One region of the Bacillus sp. 01N42_2 genome, then DNA from elsewhere that is predicted to be linked to it. Evidence: riboswitches for the same ligand, from Rfam matches in the RefSeq annotation. Region 1 holds a riboswitch; each other region holds the start of a gene.
The links. A riboswitch is a leader RNA that binds a small molecule or an ion and turns the genes downstream of it on or off. The one in region 1 is predicted to bind S-adenosylmethionine.

Region 1 (5,981 bases):
TCGAGTGGATAAACGGCAAGGCATAAGCAATATGTTTGAACGTCTCACCGAGCAGATTGACATCCATCCAAGCTCCGCCCAGAAATTGCACGAGTGTTATATAAATCGTTCCGATACCTGAAATTTGTTTGTCCGTAAACACAGCCCCTAAACATAAACCGAAGAAAACGGACATCATCGCAATCGGCAGAAGTACAGCGATACCGGCGAGAAGATTGATCCATTCGGCTGACAAACCGGCAGCCGCTGCTGCGGTAAAACAAATGACAATTTGTAAAACGGCTAAGGGCAGCATCGGCAGTGTATAACCGACAACATAATCTGCTGTTTTTAAAGGAGAAGCAAACAAACGGGTCAGAAGGGCGGTCTGTTTGTCTTTTGCGATCAGCAATGCAGAGAACATCGTAAGAAAAGCAAAGCCGAAAACAATGAGTCCGGGTGCTAAATGCTGGACTTTAAAGGTGTCAAGCGGCGCATTTTTCTCAATCGCCGTAAACAGAAACAATAGAATAACAGGCAGTGCGATTCCAAGGATGATAGATAGGGGATCACGAAAAATCTCTTTTCGGTTGCGTATGGCGAAATCAAGCATAAAGACCCGCCTCCCCGTCACAAATCGCTAAAAAGGCATCCTCAAATGTGGCTGAATGAGTTTGCTTTTTCAGAGCCTCTGCCGTACCCAGTGCTTTTAATGTCCCATTTTCTAAAATGCAAATACGGTCTGCCAGGGCTTCGGCCTCTTCTAAATAGTGTGTCGTTAAAATAATCGTCATGTCTCCCTTTAATGCCTCAAGATTTTTCCACAACTCGCGGCGTGAACGGACGTCCAGCCCTAATGTCGGCTCATCTAAGAAATAAATATCCGGCTTTGTAATCATGCCCATGGCGATGCTGAGCCGGCGCTGCATTCCGCCTGATAATGTTTTGGTTTTTGCTCTTTCTTTCTCTTTTAATTGAAACAATTCGAGCATCTCATCCGTTCTTTTTTTTCCTTCTTTTTTTGGAATTCCGTAGACACCAGCTATAAACTCTAAGTTTTCCCGCACGGTTAAATGAGGGGCAATGGCTGTTTCCTGCGGAGATATATTCATTTTCGGTTTAATTTTATCCAAATCAGTCAAAATGCTGAAGCCGAGCACTGATGCATCACCTTCATCCGGAGAAAGGAGGCCGCAAAGCATGCTGATTAATGTCGTTTTTCCGGCTCCGTTCTCACCGAGTAAAGCGAAAAATTCTCCTTTTTCAACTGAAAAATCAAGACGGTCAACGGCGGCGGTTTCTTTATAATGTTTCGTTAATTGCTTCAGCTCAATCGCGTGCATTTACTCATCCTCGCCATCTGCGTCAATTTGCTTTGCGTTTAAAATATCTTTTGCAAATTCGAAAAAGAGTTCTTGTTTTACAAGTGCGATACCCTGCTGGTCATCCCCGAGCATAAGCAGTGAGTCCCCGGGATTTATATCAAAAACATCTCTTGCTTCTTTAGGAATGACAATCTGGCCTTTTGTGCCAACTTTAACGGTCCCGAATATATGCTTTCCTTTAGGTGCTGTCATGTGTATCCCTCCGTTGTGTGAATTGTATTTTTTGTATGAATTGTAATACTTCGTATACTAAACATACATCAACATTCCATAAAATTCAATAAAATTCATGAAAAAGTAATATTTTCATAAAAAAAACACTCCTGCCATATCAGCAGGAGTGCTTTTGATTTTATCGTTTGTGTTCCTTTATCATTTCCAGGTGGGGAATGCCGGCATCAAGAAATTCTTCGCCGGATGTGACGCGGTACCCTTGTTTTTCATAAAACGGAACCGCCTGCGTCTGCGCATGTAAGATAAAGCTGCCGGCGCCCTGGGCGGCCGCCGCTTTTTCAAGCGCCTGCATAATGATGGCCCCGACACCGAGAGAGCGGTGGCTTTGCATCACGCAGATACGCTCTAATTTTCCGCGCCCGTCTTTCAAGCGCCATCTGCCGGCTCCGACCGGCTGACCGCCGTCATAAATGACAATATGCTCTGACGCGTCTTCGAATTGATCAATTTCCTCTTCTTCCGGAACGTGCTGCTCTTTAACGAAGACCTCTTTTCTGACGAAAAAAGCGTCGTTCAGATGTTTTTCAGTTTTTGCAACGATGGCTTCCAAACAGTTATTCTCCTCCGCCTAATAAAAATGTTTCGTACACAGTCCATGAGCCGTTATCCAGCTGATAGAGCAGGTGAAAACGGTCGATGACTTCTTCGTGGGAAATGTCCTGCATTTTCAGCTGTCCGAGTACGTCGGAATGTTCATCTGACGACAGCTTCTGGCCGACCGTGACATGCGGAACGAAGCTGTATTCCGGCTTACCGGACAATGCTCCTGAGTAGCATTTCTCACTCAGAGTTTTTAATTCCTCCGTCGGCTCCGCTTTCATATATATCACATTATTCACAGGAGAAAACGAGCTGTATTTTGTGATCTTCAGAACGAGCGGGTGCGACTCTTTCGCCGTCTGTCTCAGCTGTGATACGATCTGCTCGATTTCCTGTTCTGTCGCTTCAAACGGATCTCTTACCGTCAGATGCGGCGGTATGAGCGCGTAGCTCGGGTCATAGCGTTTCCGATACGAATTTGCGAGATCCTGTAATTTTTTTGATGGAAATAAAACAATACCGTATTTCATGAAAGTTCCCTCCTTAATGAATGGTTACAGCATTTTTTTCAGCGCCGGCGTGATGAGCGGCTGCCAGTATGTCCATTTATGATCCCCGTCAAAGGTTTCATACGTGTATTCAGACTGTTTGCTTTCCAGCAGCTGTTTGAGCTCTTCGTTCGGCGCGGTGAAATCAAGCACCTGGCCGTCCGTCGTGTGGACATCGGTTTCTTTTTCTCCGATTTGATGATAAACGGATATCTGTTTGAGATCCTCCGACTGCCGGACGGCATCCAGCACGTGCCCGTCAACATACGGAGACTGCATGATGACGTTTCCAAACATGTTCGGATAGTCAATCGCCGTCATGAGCGAGACGGTTCCGCCGAGGGAATCCCCGATCATGGTGCGGCCGTATCCGACTTGATAAGTCGGGTATTCTTTGTCGATAAAAGGAACGAGCTCATTTGCGATAAACCGTTTATATGAGGCGAACTTAGAGCCTTCGGGATGGTATGTGTTTCTTCGCTCCCGCACATTTTTATATGGGACGCCGATAATGATGCAGCGGTCAATTTCCCCTTTTGACATGAGCTCTTCCGCCTGCCGCCCGATTCTCCCTAATCTGAAATAATCATGGCCGTCCTGGGCGATGACCGTATGATATTTATACAGGGGGGAGTAAGTGTTGGGCAGGTAGACCAAAACGGTCATTTCTTCTTCAAGCTCATGAGAGAAAAGTTTTTTCTCATGAATGATTCCGGTTTTCGGTGCCACTTCGCATTCCTCCAGGCCGCTTCTTGTCTTGATGGTTTTTCCCTATTGTACCATGAATTATTAGAAATTTCTTTCTTCAGATGTACTTCTTGCGAGAGTTCAGAAAATTAAAAAGTTGTTGAAATCCATTTTATAGTGCGTTAATATAGAACAATCAGAAAATACAAAACAATATTCTTATCACGAGAGGTGGAGGGACTGGCCCTTTGAAACCTCAGCAACCGGTTTGCTTTGCCGCGGGAAGGCAAAGTGCCAAGGTGCTAAATCCAGCAAGCGATTCACATGCTTGGAAGATAAGAGGAAGAGAAAAGCTCCTTCTTCTTATGAAGAGGGAGCTTTTTTATTTTTGAAAAGGATGGTGCTTACTGATGACGCAGCATGTTGAAACAAAATTAGCCCAAATTGGAAATAGAAGCGAAGAAGCAACAGGAACGGTCAGTCCGCCGATTTATCTGTCCACCGCTTACCGGCATAGAGGAATAGGAGAATCTACAGGTTTTGATTACGTGCGCACGAAAAACCCGACACGCCAGCTCGTTGAAGACGCTATCGCCGTGTTGGAAAACGGTGCGAGAGGCTTTGCTTTCAGCTCCGGAATGGCAGCCATTCAAACGATTATGGCTTTATTTAAAAGCGGGGATGAATTGATTGTATCCTCCGATTTATACGGAGGCACATACCGTTTGTTTGAAAATGAATGGAGAAAATACGGCTTAAGCTTTATTTACGATGATTTCAGCGATGAAGACTGTTTACGCTCCAAATTAACGGAAAACACGAAAGCGGTATTTGTTGAAACGCCTACAAACCCGTTAATGCAGGAGGCGGACATTGAAAAAATCGCCCGGATTACGAAAGAAGCCGGCCTGCTCTTGATTGTCGATAATACGTTTTATACCCCGGTCATCCAGCGCCCGCTTGAACTGGGAGCCGATATCGTCATTCACAGCGCCACAAAATATTTAGGCGGGCACAATGATCTCCTTGCCGGTCTTGCTGTCGTAAAGGATGAAGAGCTCGGCGACATCATGTTTAATCACCAAAATGCGATCGGAGCCGTTCTCCCGCCGTTTGATTCGTGGCTTTTAATGAGAGGGATGAAAACACTCGGGCTCAGAATGCGGCGTCATGAAGAAAACGCCCGTGAACTTGCAGAATTTTTAGAACAGGAAGAAGAAATCGCAGACGTGTTATATCCCGGAAAAGGCGGAATGCTGTCTTTCCGGCTGCAAAAAGAGGAATGGGTCAATCCATTTTTAAAGGCGCTGAAAACGATCTGTTTCGCAGAAAGTCTCGGCGGGGTGGAAAGCTTTATTACATACCCCGCGACACAGACGCACATGGACATTCCGGAAGATATCCGTATCGCAAACGGCGTCTGCAACCGCCTGCTCAGATTTTCAGTGGGAATTGAACATGCAGAAGATTTGAAGCGAGATGTAAAGCAGGCATTACAGCAAGTAAAAGAGGGGGCCGTGTCATATGAGTAATCAAAATTGGACGCTGGAAACCCAGCTCGTGCACAATCCATTTAAAACTGACGGAGCTACCGGAGCCGTCAGCGTGCCGATTCAGCATGCTTCCACATTTCATCAGTCTTCCTTTGAAGAATTCGGGACATATGATTACAGCCGCTCCGGCACACCGACAAGAACAGCGCTTGAAGAAACGATCGCAGGTCTTGAAGGCGGAACGAGAGGCTTTGCTTTCAGCTCCGGAATGGCGGCGATTTCGACGGCGTTTCTGCTCTTATCCCAAGGCGACCATGTTCTCGTCACGGAGGATGTGTACGGCGGAACATTCCGCATGGTGACAGAAGTGCTGCCCCGTTTCGGAATCGAACACACTTTTGTCGATATGACGGACACAGAAGCGGTTGCCCGCGCCATCCGGCCGAATACGAAAGCCATCTATATGGAAACACCGTCAAACCCGACGCTCGGCATCACGGACATTAAAGCCGTCGTCGAGCTGGCAAAAGAACACGGCTGTCTGACATACCTTGACAACACTTTCATGACGCCTGCACTGCAACGGCCGCTTGATCTCGGCGTAGATATCGTGCTTCACAGCGCGACGAAATTTTTAAGCGGCCACAGCGATGTGCTGTCAGGCCTTGCCGCCGTCAAGGATGAAGAGCTCGGCAATCAGCTGTATAAGCTGCAAAACTCATTTGGAGCGGTGCTCGGCGTTCAGGACTGCTGGCTCGTATTGAGAGGCTTAAAAACATTGCAGGTCAGACTGGAAAAAGCGAGCCGGACGGCTGAACGGCTGGCTGCCTTTTTTGACGGGCACCCCGCCGTCAAAAACGTTTACTATCCCGGCCTTGCCGGACACCCGGGAGCCGATACCCATAAACGGCAAGCAAGCGGAGCGGGCGCCGTCCTGTCCTTTGAACTGGAAAGCAAAGAAGCCGTCAAAAAGCTGGTCGAAAATGTATCTCTTCCGGTATTTGCGGTCAGCCTCGGCGCCGTTGAATCCATTCTCTCATACCCTGCAACTATGTCGCATGCCGCCATGCCGAAAGCGGAGAGGGAAAAACGCGGCATCACAGACGGCCTTCTGC
Region 2 (5,981 bases), on a different contig from region 1:
TTTAACCATTTTAAGAAATGTCAGCGATCGTAAGCGGATGGAAAAAGAATTGCGGGAAAGCGAGCTGAAGTTCAGAAAAGTATTCAACGGCTCAATGGATGGAAAAGTCTTGTTTGACAACCAATTCCGCATAATTGACGCGAATCCTCTCGCAAGCCGTATACTCGGCATGCCCGATCATGAGCTGAGAGCGCATACCGTTCCGGATATTCTTTCTTTATTTGAAATTGAAAACGCGGGTGTACCCGCCAAAAAGATCGATCTGGAAGGAATGGATAATGAAATCCCCTTCTTGTTAAGCAGCAGTGACAGCCGCAAATTGGAATTTTCCTTCAAAAGGAATATCATTCAAAATATGAACCTGGCCATCTTTAAAGATGTCACCGAGGCCAAAGAGCTTGAGGAGAGGCTGCGGAAATCCGACACTCTTCACGTCGTAGGGGAGCTGGCGGCCGGCATCGCCCACGAAATCAGAAATCCGATGACGGCGCTGAAAGGGTTCATTCAGCTTCTGCAAGGAAGCATTGAAGGCGAATATTCCCTGTACTTTAACGTCATTACCTCAGAATTAAAACGCATCGAGTCTATCATTACCGAATTTTTAATTTTAGCGAAACCTCAGGCAATATTATATGAAGAAAAAGACGTGACGCAGATTATGAAAGACACGGCTGATCTCTTGAATGCCCAGGCCAATCTTGTCAATGTGCAGATCCATTTGAACCAGACCGGGAACATCCCGCCGATTTATTGTGAGCCGAATCAATTAAAACAGGTGTTTATCAATATTTTAAAAAACGCCATTGAAGTCATGCCGGGCGGCGGCAATATCTACGTGACGATCCAGCCTTCTGATAAAGACCACATTCTGATATCCCTTCAAGATGAAGGAACAGGCATTTCTGAAGACAAATTAAAACGTCTGGGCGAGCCATTCTACACGACAAAAGACAGGGGGACGGGTCTCGGTCTCATGGTCAGTTATAAAATCATCGAAGAGCATCAGGGCCGCATTCATGTGGAAAGTGAAGAAGGGAAGGGAACGGTTTTTCATTTGACGCTTCCGATCCGGCAGAATACAGAAGAAAGAAGGAGCGGCGAATGATCTGCTTTACAAGTGTGAAAGCACCGTTTGGAACGGTCAGTCTGACGGAGGAAGAGGGCTTTATTACCGGCCTGTTTCTCACCGGGGAAGATTTTGAGGAATGGCGGAAAGATACGCCCGGCGTGAAATTTTGCGAAACCGATTTGCTGTCGGAGGCGAAACAGCAGCTGACATCATATTTTTCCGGAGAGAGAAAGCATTTCTCTCTGCCTCTGAAACAACAAGGCACACTCTTTCAGGAAAAGGTATGGAACGCGCTGGCGATGATTCCTTACGGTGAATCACGAAGCTATGGCGATGTAGCTGAAGCGATCGGCAAGCCGAAAGCGGTGCGCGCCATCGGACAGGCCAATAAACGCAACCGGCTGCCGATTTTTGTCCCGTGCCATCGGGTAATCGGCAAAAACAGCGCCTTAACGGGATACGCGGGCACGAAGACGGATGTAAAAGCGGCGCTGCTGAACATCGAACAAATATCCTATAAAGAAAAATAAAGCATATGGCACGTTCCGTTTTTTCACGTCCGACATATCATTTTATTAAGTGAAAAAAGTTGGTCTGATGAAAAAGGAGGACGAAGCCTGATGAAAATGAGCCGTCCGCAAAAGATAGCCGGTTATGCAGAGCTGTTTTTTAAAATGCATCTGATTTCAGCCGCCCAAAAAGATGAAGTGCTGACATTATGCAGACAAAAAAACCGCTGACATTGCCTGAGGCAACATCATCAGCGGTTTTTCAGCTCAGCTGGCAGTCTGCGAATAATTGTTCAATTTCTTCCGTGTAAGAACCCGTCACAATTCCTTTCTCGGTGATAATGCCTGAAATCAGGCTGCCCGGTGTGATGTCAAAGGCCGGATTGAAGACCGGCACATCTTCGGGAGCGGTGCGTATGCCGGAGATTTGTCTGACCTCATCCGGATCTCTTTCTTCAATCGGAATCTGATCGCCGTTTTCAATCTGCAAGTCAAAGGTCGAAAGCGGTGCGGCCACAAAAAACGGAATCTGAAAGGCGTTTGCCAAGATCGCGAGGCCGTACGTTCCGATTTTGTTGGCTGTATCTCCGTTTTTAGCAATTCTGTCAGCGCCGACAATGACCGCTGAAATATGTTTTTCCTTCATTGTATGGGCGGCCATGCTGTCAGTAATGAGCGTGACATCAATCCCGCCCTGCATCAGCTCCCACGCCGTCAGCCGCGATCCTTGGAGAACGGGCCTTGTTTCACATGCGTAAATATGAAGGCCGAGGTCTTTTTGTTTCGCTAAGTAAAAGGGAGCAAGCGCCGTACCGTACCGGCTTGTGGCAATTGAACCCGCATTGCAGATGGTCATGATCTGGTCGCCTTTTTTAAAAAGGTGCAGCGCATTTTGGCCGATCATCCGGCATGTTTCTTCATCTTCAACCTGAATTTGAATGGCTTCATGAACGAGCGTTGTCTTCGCTTCATTGATTGAGATTGCATTCCTGATGGAATCCGTCAGTCTGTCAAGCGCCCAAGCGAGATTGACGGCAGTCGGTCTTGAGCTGTTTAAATATGCTTTGACATCGGCGAGCTGACGGCGGAAATCAGAAAGATCGCGTGTTTCAAACGATTTGGCGGCAAGCGCGAGTCCGAACGCCGCAGTTATACCGATGGCCGGAGCGCCCCTTACTTTCAGTGTGACAATCGCGTCGAATACATCTTCCTTTGTTGCAAGATCCGCATACTCAGTGACCTCAGGGAGCTTTTGCTGATTTAAAATGCGGATGTGTGTTTCTTTCCATTCCACGGAACGGGGGATGGCAAATTCATTTGTCATGCTGCATCATTCCTTTACACGGAGCTTAAATTGATCCAGAACCTCAGTAATATGCTTCAGTTCTTTTCTGTTTTCGATATAATAGGCGCCGATTTCAAGCGCCAGCTTCTTCCGTTCAATTCGTTTATCAAACGGAGTGATTTCATCCAAGTCAGCCACATGGGCGAGCCCGATCGTGCGCCGGATCAGTTCGCATCCCGCAAAACCGACCGCTTCCTCAAACGCGTTTTTCAGTGTATCTTCCAGCAGGTGTCTGCAGGAAGGCAGGCAGTCTTTCTCCCATGCTTCACTGAATGTTTTTACAAATGTGTCCCATACGGCGGAGGTGTGGTCATATAATGGCTGTCTGTCGTCACCGTCCCGGCTGAGTGCGTTTAACAGCAGATTTGCAATAAATTGGCCGATGTCAAAGCCGATCGGTCCGAAGAAAGCAAACTCGGGATCAATGACCTTTGTTTCATGTTCATCGGCGAAGATGCTTCCCGTATGCAGATCGCCGTGAACCAATGTTTCCGCGGAATTCAGAAAGACGGCTTTCAATTCATCAGCGCCTTCTTTCAGGCGGGAATTGTTCCAAATTTTTTCTGCGTATGGGCGCAGCTCCTCTTCAAAATCGTTTGTTTCATGGTCGAGAAACGGTTCTGTAAACACAAGCCTTTCTGTAATATTGCAAAGTTCGGGATTTGTAAACTGCTTTGCGAGCTGCTGTTTTACTTTTGCATCAAGCGCATAATCGGATGAGTAAAAGAGCGTTTTTCCCAGAAATTCACCGATATGAACCGATAAGTTCGGATAATGCTGCCCTTCCAGCAGCCCTTTTCTTGAAATCCGCAAATGCGAAAGGTCTTCCATTACCGTAACCGCCATTTCAGTATCGGAATAGTAAACGGCCGGAACGAGATGGGGCACGTGTTCGCCCTGGCGGATGAGGGCGCTGCTTTCGATTCTCGCCCGGTCAATCGTAAGCGGCCAGCTTTCCCCGACGATTTTCGCGTAAGGAATCGCCTGTTTGATAATCAGTCCCTTTTTGTTTTCTTTATCGAAAACGTGAAAGACGTAATTTAAATTGCCGTCGCCGATTTCACGGCATGTGAGAGTGCTTTTGCTTTGAAATAAGCCGAGCTTCACAGCTAACGCTGCGGCGGAGCTTTCCGTTAATTGTTCATAAAGACTTGTTTTAGTTGCAGACATGGATTTACCCTCCAATTATGTAGTGGCAGTAAGAGATCGTGACGGAGAATACGCCCGAAAAAAAGCCTCCTTCTCTGAAAGAGAAGGAGGCCGAAACAGTGCAGTCCGCCTCTTATCTCTCAGATAACATCTGATGGAATTAGCACCGTGCCCTATGAGACAATCGTCTCGGCGCAAAATGTACGCGCCCCATTTCACAATGGAATTACGGTCGGTTGCTGTTGGGGTCAAAAGGCCAATCCCTCGCCCAACTCTCGATAAGAGAAAAATATATTGATTTGTATCACAATTCGGATTAATCAGTTGATGAAAATATTAGCAGGTGCCGGATATTCTTGTCAACATTTTTTTGAAAATTAATATAAATCACGCCGCAAATCTTTGAAAACCGGGATGGTCTCGCGTACGGACGCGCTTTCTGAAACATCGATTTCCGCCCGGACTGCGCCTTCCGTCCGATCTCCTTCCGCTAAAATCCTGCCCCACGGGTCAATAATCAGACTGTGGCCGGCAAATTCATTATCGGGATTTGACCCCGTGCAGTTAGAGGCTGCGACAAAACATTGGTTTTCAATGGCTCTGGCGACAAGCAGACTCCGCCAATGATCGAGGCGGGGCAGAGGCCATTCCGCAGAGATAAACAGGACATTCGCTCCTTGGGACGTATGCTTTCTGATCCATTCGGGGAAACGGATATCATAGCAGATCAGCCCGGCGCACTTGACACCGTCAAGCTCAAAGGAACCATCACTGTTTCCTGCTGTCAGATACAGATGTTCATCCATCAGTTGAAACAGATGGGCTTTCTGATAGCGCTTCACGATCTGCCCGCTGTTATCGGCGATGTACATAGTGTTATAGACATTTTCGCCTTCTTTGACGGCAAAAGATCCGGCAACGAGGTGTACGTTGTATGCTTTGGCCGTTTTTTTAAGCCATTGTGCCGAAACTTCGCCGTTTTCATCCGCCAGCTGGTCAAGCCGTGTGAGATCATAGCCGGTCGTCCACAGCTCAGGAAGCACGATGACATCAGCATGGCGGCTTTCTTGCTCAATCAAAGATTCTGCTTTTTTGAAGTTTTCTGAAGGATTTCCGTATGAAATATCAAATTGCAAACAGGAAACGGTCCATTTCATTTTTTATACACCTCAAGTTTCTCTTTACTTTTTTTATTTAACCATATATGATGATGGACTATCATTTCAAGACATTTTTAGAAGGTGAAAATATGAACTTTGAAGTCTCAGATGTACTCAAACAGCTGCCGGAACAATTTTTTGCATCTTTGGTGCAAAAGGTCAATCAAAAGCTGAAAGAAGGCAAAGACATCATCAATTTAGGACAGGGGAACCCTGATCAGCCGACACCTCAGCATATCGTTGAAGAAATGAAGCGTGCCGTCGAAAGGCCGGAAAATCATAAATACTCATCATTCCGGGGCGCTTACAGCTTCAAAAAAGCTGCGGCTGAATTTTATGAAAGGGAGTACGGGGTGACGCTTGATCCGGAAACGGAAGTAGCCGTGCTGTTCGGAGGCAAGGCGGGGCTTGTTGAACTTCCGCAATGTCTTTTGAACCCGGGAGATACCATTCTTGTGCCTGATCCCGGATATCCTGACTACTGGTCGGGGGTCGCCCTTGCGAAAGCGAAAATGGAAATGATGCCGCTGACGGAAGATAGAGGGTTTCTCCCCGATTACAGCGCAATTCCTGAAACGGTGCAGAACGAGGCAAAGCTGCTGTATCTCAATTATCCGAATAATCCGACCGGTGCTGTGGCAACAGAGGCGTTTTTCGAGGAGACGGTCAGCTTTGCGGAACAAAACGGCATTTGTGTCGTTCATGATTTCGCATACGGGGCTGTCGGTTTTGACGGGCATAAACCGCTG
Region 3 (5,981 bases), on a different contig from region 1:
CATGTCAAAAAAGAATAGGCAAACAGCGGATAGCCCAGCCCTTTAATAAAATACGTGACATACATTACCGGCAAATTAAGATTTTCAAATCCGTATGCGATAAACGCGGCTGTTCCGATAACGTAAAATAACAGCCCCATAAACATCGTCCGCTTTGCGCCGAAGGCTTCGAGGCAGACGCCTGAAAACCAAGACGCTATTGCGAGAGAAATACCGTAAACCGTAAACAAGGATGCTGATTGCTGTACCGTCAAGCCGTTTTCAACTAAAAACGGGCTGAGCCAGCCTTGTTCAAGGCCGTCCCCCATCATAAACAGCACGACCCCTAAAAATCCCCAGGCAAGCTGTTTCGGAATTCCTATTTTATTAAGCATTTTTGTTCCTCCTCAGCAATCTTTCATGTTGTCATCTCATCCCCAAGTCAGGCTTTCACCGCTGGGCTGAAAATGCGCAAATAATTTTTGCGTATGTTTCCATTCTTCATATAGGAAGAGATCCGTCTGATCCGATTCGGGTTCAATTAGCTTTGTGCGGTTCGAAAGTTCTTCTTTCACACCGAGAGCTTCGTTGCAGATCATCGCCGCCCCCATTACGGATGCCTGGCTGAAGCCTTCTCTCTTATAAATCTTCTTTTGCAGAAGGTTAGCAAGAAACTGTGTCAACGCATCACTTTGGAAACCGCCGCCGCACACCTTCACATCATTTTTTGAAAAGGAAGTCACCTCTGTTAACGCCTCATAGTTCCATTTGATTGAAAAAGCGATTTCCATCAGAGCGGCTTTGACAAAATGCGCTCGGCTTAAACTTTGGGACAGCGGGGCATCAAAAATAAATCCGCCTTTTGCGAGTGCGTTTTTCTCAGACGATAAATAGGAGCCTAACGCAGAAACACAAGCTTGATCATGTTTCGGCAGACTGGCGATTTCCCGTTCCATGACGCTGTAGGATTCATTCGGATAAAAAATGGATTTTAATTTTTGATAATTGAGTCCTGTTACACCCGGATTAGTTTCAAGAAGCCATTGACCTTCTTCTGTATGGCAATTCAGCCATGCATTCTCTAAACTTTCGGTTCCGGTCTCCGCTGTTATCTTTGTAATCGGCGTCGTCGTGCCGGATACGATGACGATATCTCCCGGCTTTGCATCTGCACTTTTGATGGCAAGCTGTGTGTCTCCCCCGCCTGCAATCACAGGCACTCTTTCAGAAAGACCGAGAACCGCTGCTTTTTTAAACGTTAACATTCCGACAACCGTCCCGGATCGGACGAGTGAAGGAAGAATGGCAGAAGGCACCCCGAAGATGCTGCATAATTTCTCTGACCACGCTTTTTCCCTTACGTCAAACAGCAGTGTTTCAGCCGCCTGTGACGGTTCATAGCTTAAAATTCCGCTCAGCTCAAATGTCACCCAGTCACTGATGCTTGTGATGTACTTCACTTCTTTCCATAATGACGGCTGTCTTTTTTTTAACCCGACAAGTTTCATGGCGGAAAATAAAGCGCTCGGAAGGCGTCCGGCGCGCTGATGCACTTCTTCTTTTAACTCGATCTCTCCCTCCCATTCGCGCCCTCTATTATCAATGTTGGGCAGACCGAGAAACGCCTTTTTATCTTTATTAATCAGAACAATTCCCTGCCTCTGGCTTGTTGAGGTGATTCCGATTAATGTAATATGAGGGCTTTTAGCAATAGCCTTTTTTGCCATAGCGCTGATTTGCATCCATAATCTTTCCGGCGAGAAATAACGGCCGTCCGGATAAAGCGGATCCGTCACATATTCAATGTCTTCCCTTTCCAGTGCGGTCACGTCGCCGCCGGCAGTCACAACCGCGACTCGCGCATTCCCCGTCCCGATGTCAAATACAAGGTAGCCTTTTTGTTCAGCCATTACAGCCTCCTCCTTCTTCTATCCTTCCATCTCAAGTTCTCTTTTGTTATAAAGTTCACGTATTGAGCAGAGCTGATCTTTTTTCCATTTAAAAAGCGCCTCATTTAAAATCCTCACATGATGATCCTCCACCTCAAATGTTGCGCCCGCTAAATGGGGAGTCGCGAACACATTCGGCAGTGAGATCAATTCATAATCAGAAGATTCAGGTGGTTCCTGATAAAACACGTCAAGGATCGCTCCTTTAATCCTCCGTTCTTTCAGCACCCGCAGCAGCTCTTTTCCGTCTGTAACCGCCGCTCTTGATGTATTGACAAAAACAGCTTCTTGCTTCATCAATTGAAAATGCCGGGCGCCGATTAGGCCGATGGTTTCTTCGGTGCGCGGCAAATGAACGGAGACAATATCACTTTCAGAAAATACCCGTTCAATCGTCGTTTTTTCATACTCCCGGTTCTCATGATTGACAAAGGGGTCATAGTACAGCACCTTGCAGTCAAAAGCCGACAACAGCCGGGCGATTCTCTGTCCTACAGCTCCGAAACCGATAAGGCCGACTGTTTTCCCCGTCAGCTCATTTCCCCTGAATTTGACGTAAGCCTGCAAATAATCACCATTCCACTTCCCGGCCTTCAGCCATTGATGAGAAGAATACGTGTGGCGCAAAAACGAAATGACATTTCCGATAAACATTTCAGCAACAGCCTGGGCATTGCGGGCCGGTGTAAAGAAGACAGGAATTTTTCTTTTAGTCGCCGCCGTGATATCCACATTAGACGGCATCCCTCTGCAGACGCCGATAAAAGCGGAATCCGGCAATATATCAATCACTCGCTCTGATACCTCATCAAGTTCGGTAATAAGCCCCGACGCGTTTGTCTCTTGAATCATCCGGATTAATTCATCTTCCCGATAGGCCCGGCCGTGCTTCTTCCACGGCAGGTGCACAGTCCGCCCGAACAGATCTGTCAGCTCCTTCAGCCCCTCGTCGTGATATGGTGCGGTAATTAAAACCGTCATGGTGCAAAACATCCTTTTCACATAAATTTTTTCACAAAAAAATCTCTTTCCCCGAAGAAGGAAAGAGATTCATATACCGTCTTTATCCGCTTGAAGCGCACAAATATGTATAGACCATTCTTTCCTATCTTTCAAGCATACGCTTGCTGGAATTGGCACAATAAATGTTGCCGAGGTTTCATAGGGCCAGTCCCTCCACCTCTCTTGATAGAAAATAAAATGATGAAATTGTCAGGCTTTTAAAAAGAATAAACTCATCATAGATAAGTCCTTCCGTGATGTCAATACTTTTTTTCTGAATTGACGATCTATTTCGAAATGTTATAATGCTTACAATATAAAAAAAGAGGAGAAATGGCTATGAATTCTGCTGCAAAACAGCCAAACGGCGTCTTTAAATCGGTGTGCTCACTGGACTGTCCCGATCAATGCGGCTTACTTGTGACAAAAAAAGACGGAAAAATCGTTAACATTCAGGGAGACCCGGATCACCCGGTCACATCAGGGAATATTTGCAACAAAGTCAGACACATGGCTGAGCGCATTTATGATGAAAAACGTTTAACCGTCCCGTTAAAACGGATCGGCGAAAAAGGCAAAGCTGTGTTTGCGCCTATTTCATGGGATGAAGCAATCAATACGATCAGTGCGCGCTGGAAAGAGCTTATTGCCGAAGAAGGAGCGGAAAGCATTCTCCCGTACAGCTTTTACGGCAATATGGGAAAACTGGCGGCAGAGGGAATGGACCGCCGTTTTTTCCACCGACTCGGGGCGAGCCAGCTCGAACGGACGATCTGCAGCAAAGCCGGATCTGAGGGCTACAACTATACAATGGGAGAAGGCGCAGGTACTGATCCGGAAGAGACCATACATGCAAAGCTCTTTATTTTTTGGGGAATCAATGCCGTCAGCACGAATATGCATCAGGTCATGATTGCTCAAAAAGCCCGGAAAAAAGGAGCTAAAATTGTCGTTATCGATGTACATAAGAACCAAACAGGCCGGCTTGCCGATTGGTTTATTCCCATTCGCCCCGGCACAGATGCCGCACTCGCTCTCGGTATCATGCATGTTTTATTTGCCGAGGACCTTCACGATGAAGCATTTCTCACAGAGTACACCGAAGGCAGTGAAGAATTAAAAGCGCATGTCAAACAGTATGATCCTGAAACGGTTTCTGTTATAACAGGCGTTAAAGCAGATGATATCAGACGCCTTGCGAGAATGTACGGGGAAACCTCCCCTTCCCTTATCAGGATCGGAAACGGCATTCAGCACCATGACAATGGCGGAATGATCGTCCGCACCGTCGCCTGCCTTCCGGCTGTGACAGGACAGTGGCTCCGCACCGGGGGAGGCGCAATCAAGCACAACAGCGCGATATTAAACTATAACAGACAAGCGCTCCAGCGGCCTGATCTGCTTTATGGCAGGAAGCCAAGATCATTTAATATGAACAGACTCGGAAGCGTTCTTTTAGAAACAACACCGCCCGTACGCTCCTTGTTTATTTACGGAACCAATCCCGCGGTAGTTGCCCCGGAAGCGAATAAAGTCAGAAAAGGTCTGCAGCGGGAAGATTTATTTACAGTCGTTCACGATCTGTTTTTAACAGAAACCGCCAAATATGCGGATATCGTGCTCCCTGCTTCATCCGCCTTTGAAAACACGGATTTTTACACGTCTTACTGGCATCATTTTATTCAGCTGCAAAAACCGGTGATCGAACCATATGGGGACAGCAAATCGAATACGGAAGTGTTCCGTTTGCTTGCCGGGGCGATGGGCTTTACCGAGCAGGAGCTTCAGGATTCCGATGAAGAATTAATCAGACAGGCGCTGGACTTTCCCGCCAATCCGTATATCGAGGATATTGATTACGATTCGCTTTCATCCCATTCTTTCATGAGAGCCAATCGGAAAAAACCGCTTTTTCCGGGCAAGCTCAAGACACCGAGTGGAAAAATTGAGTTATATTCTGAAAAGATGAAACAGGACGGTTATCCGGCGCTGCCCACACACATCCCTCTTGAGAGCGATGATGATTTCCCGCTGTTATTTGTCCCGGGACCGAATCATAACTTTTTAAATTCGACATTTTCGAATAATGAAAAACACGTAAAACTGGAAAAAGCGCCAAAGCTTTTTATTCATACAAAAGATGCTGAGCGCCGGAACATCGAAGACGGGGAAACCGTGAGAATATGGAACAACCGCGGCGAATGTGAATTGACAGCTTCAGTCGGCGAACAAGTGCTTCCCGGCGTTGCAGTCAGCCAAGGTCTTTGGGCTGACGCGGATGATAAAAAACAGCTGGTCAATTCACTCACTCCCGATCGGCTTGCAGATATGGGCGGAGGCGCTGTTTTCTTCTCCGGAAAGGTGCAGGTGGAAAAGATCGGAAAGCAAAAATAAGCTCCCCCCGGTCTTACTGAAGGTGAATCCTTTCGGCAGATTTGACCGTATAAAACATAATGACTTTTATTGGAGGTTTGCTGTATGGATATTATTACCGGCATTGGCATCGCTTTAGCCGGATATTTCATAGGAGACGGATTAAAAAACTTTAAATCACCTGATCCTCATGAACACACTGACCAAATTCTCATCAAAGAAAAAGATCTTCACTTCTACATTGGCTATTATTTAGGAGTGACTAAGGAAGAAGCAAAACAAATCGTGCCTGACACTTCCGACATTCCGCATATCACCCGAAACGGAAAGCGGTATGTACAGAAAACTGCATTACGAGAATGGCTGACTTCCATGCTGGAAAAAGAATAACAGCTGCCGTGAATAGCGGGAAGAGAGTTCTTCTCTTCCCGTTCATTAAGATTTGCCGCCCTGCCTCTCTTCAACCCCAAACATACGACAGATATCGTTCTTACTTAACGAAACATCCCCTTCTTTGGATTTCAAATAAAACCCTTTCGTATATAACCGTATGACTTCCTCATATGCAAGCTCATGACGAAGGAGCGCCATTAAACGCCCGTCTTTTTCATCCTGTTTATTGAACCATTCATACTGTTCTGACCAGTTCACTTTCTGCATACCAAACACCTTCTCGCT
Region 4 (5,981 bases), on a different contig from region 1:
CGCGGTAAATATTGTACCCGCCGAACAGCTCGTCCGCGCCTTCCCCGGATAATGCAACCGTTACATGCTTTTTCGCTTCTTTCGCGACAAAATACAAAGGAATCGCCGCCGGATCTGCAAGCGGGTCATCAAAGTGCCAGACGATTTTCGGAAGCTCGTTCATATACTCCTCAGGAGAAATGACTTTGCTGATATTTTCAATCCCGAGCGCGGCAGCTGTTTCCTTCGCTACGTCAACCTCACTGAAGCCCTGCTGTTCAAAGCCGACAGAAAATGTTTTAAGGTTCGGGTGAAATTCTTTCGCAACTGAGACGATAAAAGAAGAGTCGATGCCGCCGGATAGAAACGAACCGACAGGAACGTCACTTCTCATGTGGACTTTGACAGAGTCAAAGATTGCGTCTCTGACTTCTTTCACCAATTTATCTTCATCGGACTGAACAGGCTTAAAGTTCGCTTTGAAATACGTTTTAAACGCGATTTCGCCTTCCGGGCGGATCGTAAACTGGCTGCCCGGCTCGACTTTTTTCACTTCAGCGTCAAGCGTGCTCGGTTCAGGAACGAATTGGAAAGACATATATTGCTGTAAAGAAGCTTTATCGAGATCAATACCGTTTTGAGCGGCCATTAAACTTTTTCTTTCAGATGCAAAATACACTTTGTCCCCGATGGTTGTGTAATACAGCGGTTTAATGCCGAACGGGTCTCTCGCGCCGTACATGACACGGTCAGTTTTGTTCCAGATTAAAAACGCAAACATTCCGCGAAGCTTTGAAGCAGCTTCTTCTTTATAATGACGGTATGTCGCAAGGAGCACCTCTGTATCGGAATCTGTATTGAAAGTGTAGCCTTTCGCTTCAAGCTCTTCTCTCAATTCAATGTAGTTATAGATTTCGCCGTTAAAAATGATCCAATATTTCTCATCTTCATATGATAAAGGCTGTCCGCCGTTTTCTACGTCAATAATACTGAGCCGTCTGAAGCCGAATCCGACGTGCTCATCATGATAATACCCATCGCTGTCAGGACCGCGGTGAACGATCATTTGGTTCATTTGTTTGATTAGCTCTTCTTGATCTGCGGTTTGAGTTAATGGATGCTTATTAAAAACACCGACAAATCCACACATAGTATAGCCTCCATAAGTGTAATTTTCTAATTGAACCCCCTTTTTATAGACGCTTTGTTACGCCATTGGTTTCACGCTATGTAAAAAATAAGCATGGCAGCATCTGCAAAAAGGGAAAGCCGCTTAAATAAGCGGCTATAAAATTATTCTCCTAGTGCTTCTTTGCGAAGCGCATCCGCCTTGTCAGTACGCTCCCAAGGAAGATCCACATCGTGACGTCCGAAGTGGCCGTAAGCGGCAGTCTGCTTATAGATCGGACGGCGCAGATCAAGCATTTTAATAATGCCAGCAGGTCTCAGGTCGAAGTTATTCCGTACGACTTCGATCAGTTTCTCTTCAGAAGCTTTTCCTGTATCAAATGTATTGATGGAAATAGATACAGGCTGTGCCACGCCGATTGCGTATGCAAGCTGCACTTCACAAGAATCAGCAAGTCCTGCAGCCACGATGTTTTTCGCTACGTATCTCGCAGCGTAAGCCGCTGAACGGTCTACTTTCGTCGCATCCTTACCGGAGAATGCACCGCCGCCGTGGCGTGCATATCCGCCGTATGTGTCAACGATGATTTTACGGCCGGTAAGTCCCGCATCGCCTTGAGGACCGCCGATTACGAAACGTCCCGTAGGGTTGATGAAGTATTTTGTTTCGTCATCAATCAGTTCCTCAGGCACGACAGGGTTAATGACATGCTCTTTCAGATTGCGCTGAATCTGCTCAAGCGTAATTTCCGGATGGTGCTGAGTCGAGATGACGATCGCATCGATGCGGACCGGCTTGTTGTTCTCGTCATATTCAACGGTAACTTGCGTTTTTCCGTCAGGGCGAAGGTACGGAAGAATGTCTTCTTTGCGGACTTCGCTCAAACGGCGGGCCAATTTATGCGCCAAAGAGATCGGAAGCGGCATAAGCTCTTTCGTTTCGTTACACGCATAACCGAACATCAGACCTTGGTCACCCGCTCCGATAGCTTCGATTTCAGCATCGCTCATTGTGCCTTCACGCGCTTCAAGAGCCTGATCGACACCCATCGCGATATCCGCAGACTGTTCATCAATTGATGTTAAAACAGCGCAAGTCTCCGCATCAAATCCGTATTTTGCCCGTGTGTAGCCGATTTCTTTAATCGTTTCACGGACTGTTTTCGGAATGTCAACGTATGTTGAAGTTGTAATCTCTCCGCTTACCAGCACAAGGCCTGTCGTTACAGATGTTTCACAGGCTACGCGCGCGTTCGGGTCTTTTTTTAAAATCTCATCTAAGATGCTGTCAGAAATTTGGTCACAGATTTTATCCGGATGACCCTCAGTAACAGATTCAGATGTAAATAGTCGACGGTTTTTACTCATTCACTTTTCCTCCTGAAAAAAGATCTTTTGAAAGACCTTCTCATATGATACGGAACTCGCTCCCTCTTAATACAATGTCATACTATATCAGAGAATGTTAATTGGCATATTTTATGAAATAAAAAAACCTTTTCCACTCGAGGAAAGGGTTTGGTCTGTGTGCCTTTCACTCTTATCGCTCAAGGAAATATTAAACCTTGCATCAGGTTAGCACCTTGGTTTCCCACAGTGTATTCACCTGCTTTTTTACAGAGAAACCGGTTGCTGGGCTTCATCGGGCCTGTCCCTCCGCCAGCTCGGGATAAGAGTATCCGCTCAATGAAATATCTTATCGTAAAAGGGCGGAAAGTGTCAATATGAATTAAAGCGATTACGCGCCTTTATTTCAGGAAGCAATGGAAAAACACAAACAAAAAATAATAAACAGTATAGACTATTTTTATATATGTGTTATACTAATTCCACATTCAGCGAAATAAAAATAAACCGGCAAAGGAAGGGTTTTATGAAATTAGTTGATTTAACCGCAGATCTTCAAGCATTACTCGCAAGTCCAAATGTGCATCATAATTTATCGGCGCCAAAACTTACCGAAAAAGTGATCACCCGAAATGAAGGCACACTGACATCTACGGGCGCCGTACGCGCCACTACCGGTGCATATACGGGACGATCACCTAAAGATAAATTTATTGTTCGTGAAAAAAGCACAGAAAATCAAATTGATTGGGGCGCGGTGAACCAGCCCATTTCTGAAGAGGCGTTTGAAAAGCTGTACGCCAAAGTCGTCAGCTACTTAAAACAGAGAGATGAACTGTTTGTTTTTGAAGGATTCGCAGGCGCAGATGAAAAATACAGACTGCCGATTACAGTCGTAAATGAATTTGCATGGCACAACCTGTTCGCGCGCCAGCTGTTTATCAGACCGGAGACGGCTGAAAGGGATTCGGAAGCACAGCCCTTTACCATTCTCTCAGCTCCGCATTTTAAAGCGGATCCGGAGACGGACGGCACGCATTCGGAAACATTTATCATTGTATCTTTCGAAAAGCGCGTCATTTTAATCGGCGGTACCGAATACGCCGGAGAAATGAAAAAATCAATTTTCTCCATTATGAACTTCCTTCTTCCGCAGCAAGATATTCTGCCGATGCACTGCTCAGCCAACGTCGGTGAAAAAGGTGATGTCGCCTTGTTCTTCGGTCTTTCCGGCACGGGGAAAACGACGCTTTCGGCCGATGAGGACCGGAAACTGATCGGCGATGACGAGCACGGCTGGTCAGACTCCGGCGTGTTTAACATTGAAGGCGGATGTTATGCTAAATGTATCAATCTGAGCGAAGAAAAAGAACCGCAGATTTTTCGTGCGATCCGCTTTGGGTCTGTTCTTGAGAATGTTGTGCTTGATGAAAAAACGGGTGAGGCGGATTACGACAATTCCTTCTACACGGAAAACACAAGAGCCGCGTATCCGATTGAGATGATCGGCAATATCGTGCAGCCGAGCATTGCCGGCCATCCGCAGGCGATCGTCTTTTTAACGGCGGACGCGTTCGGGGTGCTCCCTCCGATCAGCAAACTGACGAAGGAACAGGCAATGTATCATTTCTTAAGCGGGTACACAAGCAAACTCGCAGGAACCGAGCGCGGCGTGACATCTCCGCAAACGACTTTCTCCACGTGCTTCGGTTCACCTTTCCTGCCGCTTCCGGCTCACGTCTATGCCGAAATGCTCGGGCATAAAATCGACGAGCACGGCGCTCAAGTCTTCCTGGTCAACACAGGCTGGACCGGCGGAGGGTACGGAGTCGGAGAGCGGATGAAACTTTCGTATACAAGAGCGATGGTAAAAGCCGCAATTGACGGCACACTTGATCAGACAGATATGACGGCAGACAGCATTTTCGGCCTGCACAGTCCCGTTCACGTTCCGGGCGTTCCGGATGAGGTTCTTCAGCCTGAAAACACATGGAGCGATAAAAAAGCATACAACGAAAAGGCGCTGTTTTTAGCCAATGAGTTTAAAGAAAACTTTAAAAAGTTTTCTCATGCAGACTCAATCGCCAAAGCCGGCGGGCCTCTCGTTTAATCAAAAAAGCCAAGGGCGCTGCTGCCCTCGGCTTTTGTTTTTTCAGTTAGTCGAATGAAGCGAAGTGAGTCTGTATGTAATGCTCGTCCGGCCGTTCGCCCATTCGAGCTTTTGGACTTCGCCGGTGCCGGATTTCTCGCCGTTTTTTGTTTTGCGCACGTCCATCGGAATATCAAGAGGATAAACGCGGTAGCCCTCTTTCTCCAATAAAAAAATATTTTCCTCTATCCGTTTTTCATTGCCTTTTGTCACAATCATTGTATTAAATTCAACAGGCATTCCCAAAATGAAAATCCCCTTTCATTCTCTTTTTCTTTATTATCATATCATAAATCCGTTATCTTACCTTGTCTTCATCCATTCCGCCAGACGCCGGACTATGCGTCTGTTTTCCTGCGGCGGAAAATAATGCGTAAAACCGCTGTAATACCAGGTTTCTACCGGTTTTCCCGCCTCTTTCAGCCTGTCCTCAATCATCCGCGCATGTTCGATCGAAACATTTTCGTCATTCTCGCCATGGATGAGCAGCACAGGCGCTTGAATACGGTCTGCTTTTTCAAACGGCGAACGCCATCTGTATTCATCCGGCACCTTTTTCGGCGTGCCGCCGATCACCCGCTTCATCATCCGCCGCATATCCTTCCGCTCTTCATAAGTAAGCACCATATCACTCACACCGCCCCAAGAGACGAGCGAAGCCGCCTGATGCCCCATCTCGATCGCAGTCAAAAGCCCCATGATGCCGCCTCGGGAGAACCCGAAAATATGAACCCGGCCTTCCCTGACGTTCGGGTGATCCCGAAGCAGGCGGAAAGCGGAAAACGCGTCCTCTCTGTCCTCTCCCGCAAAATCTTCATTTCCCTCGCCGCCCTGATTGCCTCTGTAATAAGGTGCAAACACGACAAAGCCTTGGGAAGCGAACTGAACGATTCTTCCCGGGCGGACCATGCCGACATTTTTTATGCCGCCGCGCAAATATAAAAAACCGTCGTATGTTCCCGGCGCCGCAGGCTCGGCAAGGAGCCCCTTTACCTTCAGCCCTTCTGACTCGTAGCATACCGCAAAGAGCCGGACATGCGGGCTCGGAGACGGAAACCTTCTCTTTTCAACCAGCAAAGCAAATGAGCCTCCTTCATCATCAGTTTTTTTATTCTTTCCCAACCTGAATATGGGCACTCACACATTTTTTATACCCATCATACGATATGTAAAGCAAAAAGGGTTATTTTAACGCTTAATATAAGGAGGTTACAACGTGAACAAATGGCTCAAAACGAGCTGCATCTTTGTCATATGCGCCTTATTCCTGCTCATTCTTCCGGCCTGCAGACAGGAAGAAAGTCTGACAAAGGTGAAGGTGGCGGAAGTCACACACTCCATCTTCTATACGCCTATGTATGTCGCTGAAGCGAAGGGT

Region 2: another riboswitch for S-adenosylmethionine. It lies ahead of mtnK (S-methyl-5-thioribose kinase); the one in region 1 lies ahead of AC1DN5_RS13715 (methionine biosynthesis PLP-dependent protein).
Region 3: another riboswitch for S-adenosylmethionine. It lies ahead of AC1DN5_RS10530 (2-hydroxyacid dehydrogenase); the one in region 1 lies ahead of AC1DN5_RS13715 (methionine biosynthesis PLP-dependent protein).
Region 4: another riboswitch for S-adenosylmethionine. It lies ahead of metK (methionine adenosyltransferase); the one in region 1 lies ahead of AC1DN5_RS13715 (methionine biosynthesis PLP-dependent protein).

The regions. Positions count from the first base shown of each region.
Region 1 covers NZ_JBFTRO010000005.1:275,200-281,180, forward strand. Annotated here, with positions in the region: gene AC1DN5_RS13685 (ABC transporter permease) at 1-592, opposite strand, end outside; gene AC1DN5_RS13690 (ABC transporter ATP-binding protein) at 585-1,322, opposite strand; gene AC1DN5_RS13695 (AbrB/MazE/SpoVT family DNA-binding domain-containing protein) at 1,323-1,556, opposite strand; gene AC1DN5_RS13700 (GNAT family N-acetyltransferase) at 1,717-2,148, opposite strand; gene AC1DN5_RS13705 (YjcG family protein) at 2,153-2,668, opposite strand; gene AC1DN5_RS13710 (esterase family protein) at 2,693-3,415, opposite strand; SAM riboswitch class I at 3,590-3,715, shown strand; gene AC1DN5_RS13715 (methionine biosynthesis PLP-dependent protein) at 3,784-4,905, shown strand; gene metC (cystathionine beta-lyase) at 4,898-5,981, shown strand, end outside.
Region 2 covers NZ_JBFTRO010000002.1:580,900-586,880, reverse strand. Annotated here, with positions in the region: gene AC1DN5_RS06635 (PAS domain-containing sensor histidine kinase) at 1-1,105, shown strand, start outside; gene AC1DN5_RS06630 (methylated-DNA--[protein]-cysteine S-methyltransferase) at 1,102-1,599, shown strand; gene mtnA (S-methyl-5-thioribose-1-phosphate isomerase) at 1,841-2,902, opposite strand; gene mtnK (S-methyl-5-thioribose kinase) at 2,909-4,093, opposite strand; SAM riboswitch class I at 4,203-4,357, opposite strand; gene AC1DN5_RS06615 (carbon-nitrogen family hydrolase) at 4,450-5,229, opposite strand; gene AC1DN5_RS06610 (pyridoxal phosphate-dependent aminotransferase) at 5,322-5,981, shown strand, end outside.
Region 3 covers NZ_JBFTRO010000004.1:15,519-21,499, forward strand. Annotated here, with positions in the region: gene AC1DN5_RS10520 (RbtT/DalT/CsbX family MFS transporter) at 1-374, opposite strand, end outside; gene AC1DN5_RS10525 (FGGY-family carbohydrate kinase) at 411-1,889, opposite strand; gene AC1DN5_RS10530 (2-hydroxyacid dehydrogenase) at 1,908-2,909, opposite strand; SAM riboswitch class I at 3,031-3,123, opposite strand; gene AC1DN5_RS10535 (molybdopterin oxidoreductase family protein) at 3,270-5,324, shown strand; gene AC1DN5_RS10540 (hypothetical protein) at 5,409-5,693, shown strand; gene AC1DN5_RS10545 (hypothetical protein) at 5,739-5,963, opposite strand.
Region 4 covers NZ_JBFTRO010000003.1:543,879-549,859, forward strand. Annotated here, with positions in the region: gene asnB (asparagine synthase (glutamine-hydrolyzing)) at 1-1,129, opposite strand, end outside; gene metK (methionine adenosyltransferase) at 1,273-2,475, opposite strand; SAM riboswitch class I at 2,645-2,783, opposite strand; gene pckA (phosphoenolpyruvate carboxykinase (ATP)) at 2,981-4,564, shown strand; gene AC1DN5_RS10305 (DUF2584 domain-containing protein) at 4,607-4,849, opposite strand; gene AC1DN5_RS10310 (alpha/beta hydrolase family protein) at 4,907-5,680, opposite strand; gene AC1DN5_RS10315 (ABC transporter substrate-binding protein) at 5,820-5,981, shown strand, end outside.